DNA from 3 places in the Thioalkalivibrio sp. ALE23 genome. Region 1 is predicted to be linked to each of the others. Evidence: predicted binding sites of a transcription regulator. Region 1 holds the regulator's gene; each other region holds the start of a gene.
The links. Region 1 encodes sigma-54, which starts transcription at its own class of promoters, with help from an activator protein. Its sites were predicted from a motif close to TGGCANGNTNCNTGCTT; they were not measured.
Positions count from the first base shown of each region.

Region 2: a site for sigma-54 is predicted at 1,688-1,704, ahead of fliL (flagellar basal body-associated protein FliL). Genes of this name have one in related genera too.
Region 3: a site for sigma-54 is predicted at 1,929-1,945, ahead of F573_RS0100200 (pilin). Genes of this name have one in related genera too.

Region 1 is NZ_KB900031.1:679,366-682,611, reverse strand. Features, by position in the region: gene F573_RS0103405 (PTS sugar transporter subunit IIA) at 1-166, opposite strand, end outside; gene hpf (ribosome hibernation-promoting factor, HPF/YfiA family) at 171-509, opposite strand; gene F573_RS0103395 (RNA polymerase factor sigma-54) at 513-2,036, opposite strand; gene lptB (LPS export ABC transporter ATP-binding protein) at 2,121-2,861, opposite strand; gene lptA (lipopolysaccharide transport periplasmic protein LptA) at 2,858-3,246, opposite strand, start outside.
Region 2 is NZ_KB900033.1:229,082-232,327, reverse strand. Features, by position in the region: gene fliJ (flagellar export protein FliJ) at 1-379, shown strand, start outside; gene F573_RS0107855 (flagellar hook-length control protein FliK) at 447-1,532, shown strand; gene fliL (flagellar basal body-associated protein FliL) at 1,742-2,221, shown strand; gene fliM (flagellar motor switch protein FliM) at 2,232-3,209, shown strand; gene fliN (flagellar motor switch protein FliN) at 3,226-3,246, shown strand, end outside.
Region 3 is NZ_KB900031.1:33,869-37,114, forward strand. Features, by position in the region: gene F573_RS0100190 (MarR family EPS-associated transcriptional regulator) at 1-278, opposite strand, end outside; gene F573_RS0100195 (TIGR02281 family clan AA aspartic protease) at 708-1,373, opposite strand; gene F573_RS0100200 (pilin) at 1,975-2,415, shown strand; gene F573_RS0100205 (pilin) at 2,529-3,002, shown strand; gene F573_RS0100210 (lipopolysaccharide assembly protein LapB) at 3,121-3,246, shown strand, end outside.

The sequences.
Region 1 (3,246 bases):
CCAGTTTTTCGCGGGCCGACATGGCTTCGAACGCGGCACTGGCCGCCAGTCCGTCCGCGGCCCCGTCCACCAGCAGATCGGCGAGGGTTTCCAGCGCTCGTTTCTTGCTGGAGCAGTCGGTTTCCAGTCCGATGCGCTCCGGGGTGATGAGCTCGGCCGGATTCATCGGCTTACTCGGGTTGTTCGCGGTTGCGCTGGGCGCCCTCGGCGCGATGATGATCCTTGACCTTCTCCTTGTGCTTGATCAGCTGGCGGTCGACCTTGTCGATCAGGCCGTCGATGGCGGCGTACATGTCATCGTGGCTGGCCTCGGCGTGGATGTGGTTGCCGCTGACCTGCAGATTCGCTTCCGCCTTGTTGTGCAGCTTCTGCGTCTTCTCGTGGTTCAGCACCACGTGCACGTCGATCACCTTGTCGAAGTGGCGTTCCAGCTTCTGGAATTTCTCGTTGACGTAGTCGCGCAGGGCGTCGGTGATGTCGACGTGGTGTCCGGTGAGATTGATCTGCATGGGTCAGGCTCCTTTCGGTTTGCTTCCGGTCGGCATGGCGGCCATCTGGCGGCGCTCGCTGGAGGATGGCAGGTTCATGCCCTCCCGGTATTTGGCCACGGTACGCCGGGCCACGTTGATGCCCCGATCCGCCAGGATCTGGGCGAGGCGGGAATCGCTGAGCGGTTTGCCCGGCGTTTCCTCTTCGATGAGTTCGCGGATCATGGCACGAATCGCGGTCGCGGAGCATTCCCCGCCGTCGCTGGTGCCCACGTGACTGGAGAAGAAATACTTGAATTCGAACACCCCGCGGGGGGTGTGCATGTATTTCTGCGTGGTCACCCGCGAGATCGTGGACTCGTGCATCTCCAGGGCTTCGGCGATGTCGCGCAGGATCAGCGGCTGCATCGCCACCTCGCCGTGTTCCAGGAACCCCTGCTGGCGTTCGACGATCGCGCGCGCCACGCGCAGCAGGGTGTCGTTGCGGCTGTGCAGGCTCTTGATGAACCATCGCGCCTCCTGCAGCTGATCGCGCATGAAGGCGCTGTCGCGGGCATCGGAGACCTGGCGGACCATGCCGGCGTAGAGGTCGTTGATGCGAATGCGCGGGGCGATCTCGGGATTCAGGTCGACCTGCCAGCCCCGGTCGGTATGACGCACGTAGACATCCGGGACCACGTATTCCGGCGGTGTCTCGCTGATCTGGGCGCCGGGGCGCGGGTTGAGCGTGCGGATCAGGTCCAGCGCCGCGGCCAGTTCGTTGCCATCGCGTACGCCGCTCTGGCGCTGCAGGGCCTTGTAGTCACGCCGGGCAAGGGCGTCCATGCCGTGTTCCAGGAGCGCGCGCGCCGCCTCGCGCGAGGGGGCGTCCGGCGCCAGCTCGCCCAGCTGGACCTCCAGGCACTCGCGCAGATCCAGCGAACCGACCCCCAGCGGGTCGCAGTGCTGCAACCAGTGGCGTACGGCCTCGACCTCGTCGGTGTCGACGGGGGGGTCTTCACTCCGGCTGATGGTCTCGGCCAGGGTCTCGACGTCACCCTCGAGGTAGCCGTCGCCGTTGATGGTGTCGATCAGGGCGGCGCCGATGCGCTGGTCGCGCGGGGTCAGGTGCGACAGATGCAGCTGCCACAGCAGGTGATCCTGCAGCCCGCCGCCGCCGTCGTCGTCCGAGGTGTTCTCCAGCGGGTCGCGGTCGTCCAGACCGCGCGGGCTGGCGCTGGCGTCGTAGATGTCTTCCCAGCGGCTGTCGGTCACCAGCTCGTCGGGGATGACGTCCTCCGAGCCGCCGGCATCCACCGTTTCGCCGGTGCCGGCGTTGTCGCTGCCGCTCTCGCCGTCGTCGGTGTTCGCGTCGCTGTCGGTGTCCCCCGCGTCGGCACCGAGTTCGTCATCCTCGGCCTGTTCCAGCATGGGATTGCTTTCCAGCGCCTGCTGGATCTCGGCCTGGAGCTCCAGCGTGGACAGCTGCAGCAGCCGGATGGCCTGCTGCAGCTGCGGCGTCATGGTCAGCGTCTGACCGAGCTGCAGATTCAGCCCGGGCTTCAGCATGAGTTGGGAAAGGCGTTGGTCACCATAAGTGAATAGTAATCCCTTGCTGCGGGCTTGTGCACCGTCCGGGTGCGGCGGTCGGTGTCACAGGCGGAAGTTTTCGCCGAGGTAGACCTCGCGCACGCGGGTGTCGGCCAGCAGTTCGTCCGGCGTGCCCGCGCTCAGCAGGCGCCCCTCGCTGAGGATGTACGCGCGATGGCAGATGCCCAGGGTCTCGCGTACGTTGTGATCCGAGATTAGTACGCCGATGCCGCGTTCGGCCAGGTGGCGGATGACTTCCTGGATCTCGCCGACCGAGATCGGATCGACCCCGGCAAACGGTTCGTCCAGACAGATGAACCGCGGATCGCCGGCCAGCGCGCGGGCGATCTCGGCGCGCCGCCGCTCGCCTCCGGACAGCGCGATCCCGGGGCTGTGGCGCACGGTCTCCAGCTGGAATTCCTCGATCAGGGCGTCGCCGATGCGGCGGCGCTCGTGGCGGTCGAGTTCCGGGCGCAGTTCCAGCACCGCCTGCAGGTTGTCCTGGACCGACAGGCGGCGAAAGATCGATGCCTCCTGCGGGAGATAGCCCAGCCCGGCGCGGGCGCGTTCGTGGATGGGCGCCCGGGTGATGTCGCGCCCGCCCAGGGTGATGCGCCCGGTATTGGGCCGGATCAGTCCGACCAGGCTGTAGAAGCAGGTGGTCTTGCCGGCTCCGTTGGGTCCCAGCAGGCCGACCACTTCGCCGGGCACCAGGTCCACATCCATCGCGTCCAGCACGGTACGCTGGCCATAGCGCTTGCTCAGCTCGCGGGCGACCAGATGGCCGTCGGCCGCGGGGGTCATGGATTGTCCTCGCGTGGCTGCAGGCGGATGTGCACGCGCTCGTCGTCGGTGTCGCCGCGTTCGGCGCGGATCACGTCGCGTTCGAGATCGTAGGTGATGCGCTGCCCGCGGGCATCCTCGGCGGCGGTGATGACGCGTGCCCGTTCGGTCAGGATCACGCGTTCCTCGTCGAGGAAATAGTCGATGCGCAGCCCTTCGGCGATGCGCGTCTCGCCGGTCTCGGGATCGGGCGACTCCAGGCGTGCGGGCTCGCCGTGGGCCTCGATCTCGTAGGGGCGGCGCTCGCGCATGTGCACGATCACGCGGTCCGCTTCCAGCGTGGCATCGCCGCGCACCACGATCACGTCGCCGGTGTAGGTTCCGGTGCCCGCGCGTTCGTCCATCT
Region 2 (3,246 bases), on a different contig from region 1:
CGCTCAGCTGAACGCCGCCGAGGCCCAGCGCGAGCAGCTGGAAACCTTCCAGCAGGAATACCTGGCGGCCTCCATGCCGCAGGACCCCAACACCCTCAAGTGGCTGGCCGGCATGCGGCAGAAGCTGCGCGAGGCGCTGGAACAGCAGGCCCTGCGCATCCAGGCGGCCGAAAGCCAGGTGGAGACGGCGCGCGAGCAATGGCTGGAACACCATCGCGACTGCATGTCGCTGGAAAAGCTGCTGGAACGCACGCGAGCCGAAGACCAGCGTCATCAGGCCCGGCGGCAGCAGGTGGAACAGGACATGTGGGCGACCCGCCAGGCCTTCGCACGGGAACCGGAATCCGGCGAACGCACGGTGAACTGGCAGGAATCTTGAAAGGTATGGATACGCAGACCCCGCAGGGGCAGACGCGCGCGGTGCGCGCAACAGGCGAGGACGGGACATGATCGCAGCACAGGCATCGGGACAGGGGCTGGGAGCGCTGGCACAGCTGCTCGACGGCGGCGAGGGCATGGATCGGCTCAAGGAATTGAAAGACAAGGGAAAAGGCGGGGAAGACGGTTTCCTGAAGGCACTCCGCCCGCAGCTGGAAGCGATGCTGGGCGCGCTCGGGGTGGATGATTCCGAGCTGGCCGAGCTGGATCTGGAAGGACTGATCCAGCGCTTCCAGGATCTCCTGCAAGGGCAGGATCTGACCGCTGTGGACGGCATGCAATTGCCGCCCGGCTGGCTGACCGGCGAGGAAGGTGACGGAGAGATCGACGGCCGCGAGCTGCGCAGTCTGCTGGAAGACGGGCCCGGGTCCGGAGCGGCGGGCGACGGCATCCCGGTTTCCCTGATGCGTCTGTTCCTGCAGGCCGGTCCGGAAGGGCAGAACCCGGGGTCGCGGCTGCAGGAACTGGCTCCCGGGGCGCTGACCGGCGGTGGCTCGCGTGAAGGGACCACCGAGGTCCTGGCCCAGTGGCTGACGCAGGCCTCGGAATCGGCGCGCAGCGGCCGTGAGAATGCCCAGGCACTGGCCCAGCCGGCAGCCCAGGCCTCCGATGCCGAGGGTGCGCGGGGCGGCGGGATGCGGCTGGATCTGACCCGCCTGCTGCAGACTTCGGGTGATCGCCAGCTTGCGGAGCAGATCCAGATGATGGCGCAGGCCCGCGGCGGGCGCACCGAGATGAAACTGCATCCGCCTCAGCTGGGGGTCCTGGATGTGCGGGTCAGCATGGAGGGGGACCGTGCCAGTGTACAGTTCTTCAGTACCAACCCCGTGACCCGTGAGGTGCTGGAAGCGGCAATGCCGCGCCTGCGTGACAGTCTCGCCGACAGCGGGCTCGAGCTCGCCGATGCCTCGGTGTCGGATGAACCGCCGGACGATTCCGCGGATACCGAGATGGCCGGCGACGGTTACGGAAGCGGGGATGAACCCGGCGTCGCCACGGGTGCGGAGGGCGAAGGGAGCGAGGACGATGAAGGTCCCGTCGCTCCCGGCAGCACCCTTTCCTTCCTCAACCGTCGGGTGGACCTGTTTGCCTGAGGCCCGTTCCGGCAGACCGGCCGCCAGAATCTCGACTTCTCGCTCGATGGAGCGTCCGGTTCGTTGACGCATACGCCGGGCGCTCGACCCTCGGGATGACGAACGACACCCCTAAAGTGGGTTCAACTCTCTGTTTATAAAGTAGTAATGATTCATGGCACCGCGCTTGCTTGGGTTCCGTCAGCGAATCCACGCAATGCGGGTGTGTCATGGCGGAGAAGGAAGTCGAACTGGAGAACAAGGGGGGCGGCGGCAGGAAATGGATGATCATCATCCTCCTGGTCGTTGCGGTTCTGCTCGCCGGCGGCGGGGGCGCGGCCGCCTGGTTCCTGCTGTCGCAGGACGCTGACGAAATGGCGGAAGATCAGCCGCCCGAGCGCCACTATTCGTCGCTCGATCCCATGACGGTGAACATCGATGCCCCGGGAAGCGTGCAGTTCCTGCGCGTGCAGATCGGTCTGGTGTCCACCGACCCGGCGGTCCTGGAAGCCGTGGAAGATCACCTGCCCGTAGTCCGGAACGACATCCTCGGCGTCCTCTCGGATCAGGAATATACCGAGCTGAACACGCGGGAAGGCAAGGAAGCGCTGGCGGAGGATCTGACGGCCACTGTCCGTGCGATCCTGGAGTCGCGCGAAGCGCCCTCCGATCTGGAGCGCGTGGTGTTCACCGAACTGGTCATGCAGTAAGGCGCGCGTCATGGCACAGCAAACCGACATCCTGAGCCAGGACGAGATCGACGCGCTGCTGCACGGCGTCGATGCCGGTGACGTCGAGACCGAGGAGGAAGAGTTCCCCAGCGACGGTCAGGCGCGCGAGTTCAATTTCGCCACCCAGGACCGGATCGTGCGCGGGCGCATGCCCACGCTCGAGATGATCAACGAGCGTTTTGCGCGGCATCTGCGCGTGCGACTGTTCAACATGCTGCGGCGTTCGGCCGAGATCTCGGTCAGCGGCACCCGGCTGACCAAGTTTTCCGAGTACATGCACTCGCTGTTCGTGCCCACCAGCCTGAACCTGGTGCGTGCGCATCCGCTGCACGGCACCGGGCTGTTCGTGTTCGACCCCAAGCTGGTGTTCATCCTGGTGGACAACTTCTTCGGCGGCGACGGGCGCTTCTATACCCGCATCGAGGGCCGTGACTTCACCCCGATGGAGATGCGGGTGGTGCACAGCATCCTCGAGGGCGCGTTTGAGGACATGACCAAGGCCTGGGAACCGGTCATGGACATCGACTTCGAGTTCCTCAACTCCGAGGTCAATCCCCAGTTCGCGAACATCGTGAGTCCCACCGAGATCGTGGTGATCAACGAATTCCACATCGAACTGGATGGCGGCGGCGGCAATCTCCACGTGACGCTGCCGTATTCAATGATCGAACCGATCCGCGAGCAGCTGGATACCGGTATCCAGTCGGATCGCTCCGATGTCGATCAGCGCTGGATGAATGCCCTGCGGGAAGAGGTGCAGGACGCGGACGTGGAGATCGCCTCGGTGCTCACCGAGGCGGAGGTCACCGTGCAGGAACTGCTGGACATCAAGCCGGGCGACATCATCCCGGTCGACATTCCCGAAGAGGTCACTCTGAAGGTCGAGGATATCCCGCTGCTGCGCGGCAAGTTCGGGGTCTCGAACGGCCAGAACGCGATCAAGATCAACGGTCGCGCACAACGATAGGCAAGAGGACAGGACGATGGCAGACGACGACAAGCGT
Region 3 (3,246 bases), 650 kb from region 1:
ATGGCGGCATGCTCCTCGCGCTTGCGCTTGAGGAACGCACGGGCCAGCCGGGCCTTTTCCGCCACGCCATGAGGGGTGAGCTTGTACAGATAGCGGGTCTTGTTCTCACTGCGGGCAAAGTTGCCCGCCTTGACCCAGCCCTTGTCGATGAGCGCCCTCAGGGAATAATGCGCACTTCCCACCGACACCCCCAGCCGTTCCGCCAGTTCGCGCTGGCTCAGCTCGGGATGGTCCTGAAGGATCTTCAGAATGCGGTACTGGATCTCGTCTCGCTGCAATTCACCGCCTTCGAGGGGCTTTCGGCACGTCGGCACCGGGAGGGGCGACCCGCGAACACGCGGATGCATCCGCACGGCGACGCACGGCCGGCGCCGTTCACCCCCTGAACGAACGGGGCGTATTGGATCATACCCCCCGTGGACCGGCAAGCACACATCGCCCATCGTGGGAGTGTGCCCGCACGCGAACAGCCTCCCCACCCGCCTGCAGGAGCCTGCTCGCAGGCGAACAGGTTGAGCCCGGGGCGCACGCACGTCCGGTTCGCGGCCGAGGCCGCTCCTACGCACCCGCCACCCGCCTGTGGGAGCCTGCTTGCAGGCGAACAGGTTGAGCCCGAGGCAAACGCCCGTCCGTTCGCGGCCGAGGCCGCTCCTACGCACCCGCCACCCGCCTGTGGGAGCCTGCTCGCAGGCGAACCGGGGCACCCCCTACCGCAGAATCAGCGCGTCACCGCTGGGCTCCACCTCCACCCGGTCGAGAAAGGTCCGCCCCAGGCGCGCCCGGTGGATGTGATCGTCCGGCACGATCACCGCGCTCACGCCACTGCGGCGGATGCCGCCCACCCGCACTTCATCCAGCGTGACGCGGCGGGCGTTCACGCGGCCGCGCTCGGTACGCAGGTGCACGGTATTGCCGGCGTCGGCGTCCACCCCGGCGCGTTCGGCGTCGCGCTCGCGCAGCATCACCGATTCGGCCTCGCGGTCCACCTCCATGGTGATGGCCCGGCCGTTCACGCCCACGGTCAGGCTGTGCACCCCGCGAGAATCGGGGTACACGGTGATCCCGGGGCCGGCGGCCTCTCTCTCACGGCCCGCGGCTTCACCATCGGCCGAATCCGCATCGCCAGCCCCTGTGGAAGCGGGTTCCCCCGCCCCGCGCTCCAGCCAGCGGGTCTCCCCCGCGAACTCCACCTGCACACGCCCGCCGCCCGCCTGCAGCACCCGAACCCCGCCGGGACCGCTCTCGCCCTCGGCCACCACGGCCCGCTCGCCGTCCACCGACAGGACCGCCCGGCCGTCGAACACCGCGTGGACGGTGATGTCGGCGGCCGCAGCGCCGGGGAAAACGCCGGAGAGCGCGAGGGCGGCGAGCATGGCGAGGCGAGCGACGTAGCGTGTTTCCCGGAATTTAATCATTGTTCTTTGTATACAACCTTGGCGTTTCGCCTGCGAGCAGGCTCCCACAGACCGGTGTGGCGGGGGCCGCGTAGGAGCGGCCTCGGCCGCGAACCGGACGTGCGTGCGCCCCGGGCTCCGGCTGTTCGCCTGCGAGCAGACCCCTGCGCGATGGGGCGCATCCAGACCCCGATCGGCCAGAGGGCTGGCCTCCCACAGGGTGCCGGGCCCGTAGGAGGCCAGCCCTCTGGCCGATCGGGCATGTCCAGCACCCCCACGCGCAGGGGACTGCGCTGCTCGTGTCGACGGTGGATTGCGCCGGGGACACCAGCACGCGCAGGGGATGCGCTCCTGCGTGGGGGAGGAAGGATTATTGGCCGGGCAGCGGGGGCATACAAGAGCGATTACGAGCCGGGGCGACAATCCCGATGGGCACACTCGGGAATACCCGCAAACTGACCAAGGTTGTCACTCAGGGTGACCAATTTCGTCACCCGAGACTGACAACCGCCGTCACCTCCGGGTATTTATGGTTGGCACGAAATGTGATTGCCCGCACAAAAAACAAAGGAGCAGCACCATGCGACAACTCATCCAGAAGGGCTTCACCCTGATCGAACTCATGATCGTGGTCGCGATCATCGGCATCCTCGCGAGCCTCGCGCTGTTTGCCTACGCGGATTACCAGGTGCGGGCACAGCTCGCGGAAAGCGTTTCGCTGGTGGGTCCGGCGCGGAATGCCGTGGAAGAGTTCTATAACGAACGGGGCCGTTTCCCCGCCTCCAACGAATCGGCCGGGCTGGAAGACCCTCAAGGATATGCGGGGAGTTACACCGAATCCATCGAGGTGCATGATAACGGCACCATCCGGGCCCTGATCGGGAACGACGCCAATACTCGCGTGGCCGGCGGCTACATGGTGTTCTCGGCTTCCACCGCCAGCTCCGGGCTGACCTGGCAGTGCGTGGGCCAGGGCGACGTCCCTACCCGCCTGCTGCCCTCGGGATGCCGCGGCGAATAAGCGGGCCCAAATTTCCCTGCCCGGCGTATTGCAATACCTGGCATTACGATTGCATACTTTCAGGCAGGGTTTAGCAGGACCCTGACCAACTCCCAAAAGCAAGGAGCAACACCATGCGCAAGCAAGTCCAGAAGGGTTTCACCCTCATCGAACTCATGATCGTGGTCGCGATCATCGGTATCCTGGCGGCCATCGCCCTGCCGGCCTACCAGGACTACACCGTCCGGGCCCAGGTCTCGGAAGGCATGTCGCTGGCCTCCGGCGCCCGCACTGCCGTGGCTGAATTCTACAACCAGCGCGGCAGGTTCGCCGACAATAACGCGTCCTACGGCCTCGCGGCTTCCAACGAAATTCGCGGCCAGTACGTAGTGAGCGTCAGCGCCGGCACGGACGATACCGAAAACGCGTCCAGCGAAGATGGCCTCATTACAGTCACTTTCGGCAACCAAGCCAATGCTGCAATCGAGGATGCCGAGCTGCTTTTCTCGGCCGTCACTTCTGCGGCAGGCAGCTTGGACTGGCGCTGTCAGGGTGGCAACATCCTCGACACGGATACCCAGTACCTGCCGGCCGACTGCCGCAACTGATCCTGCGAGGATCGACCAGCCGATCATCGGCTGATACCGGCACCGAACACCCCGCTCCGGCGGGGTGTTCTTTTTCCACCCCCTCCCCGCAGTTCCAGACATCCGCCACGAGGCCACGGTGAACGGACCCTCCCGCACCCTATCCGGAACCACGCTGAGCACCATTCTTCTGGTCGCCCTGCTGGCGGCTGTTGCACTGGTCTACGCGCCCGGCAGTACCGGGGGTTATGTCTTCGACGACATG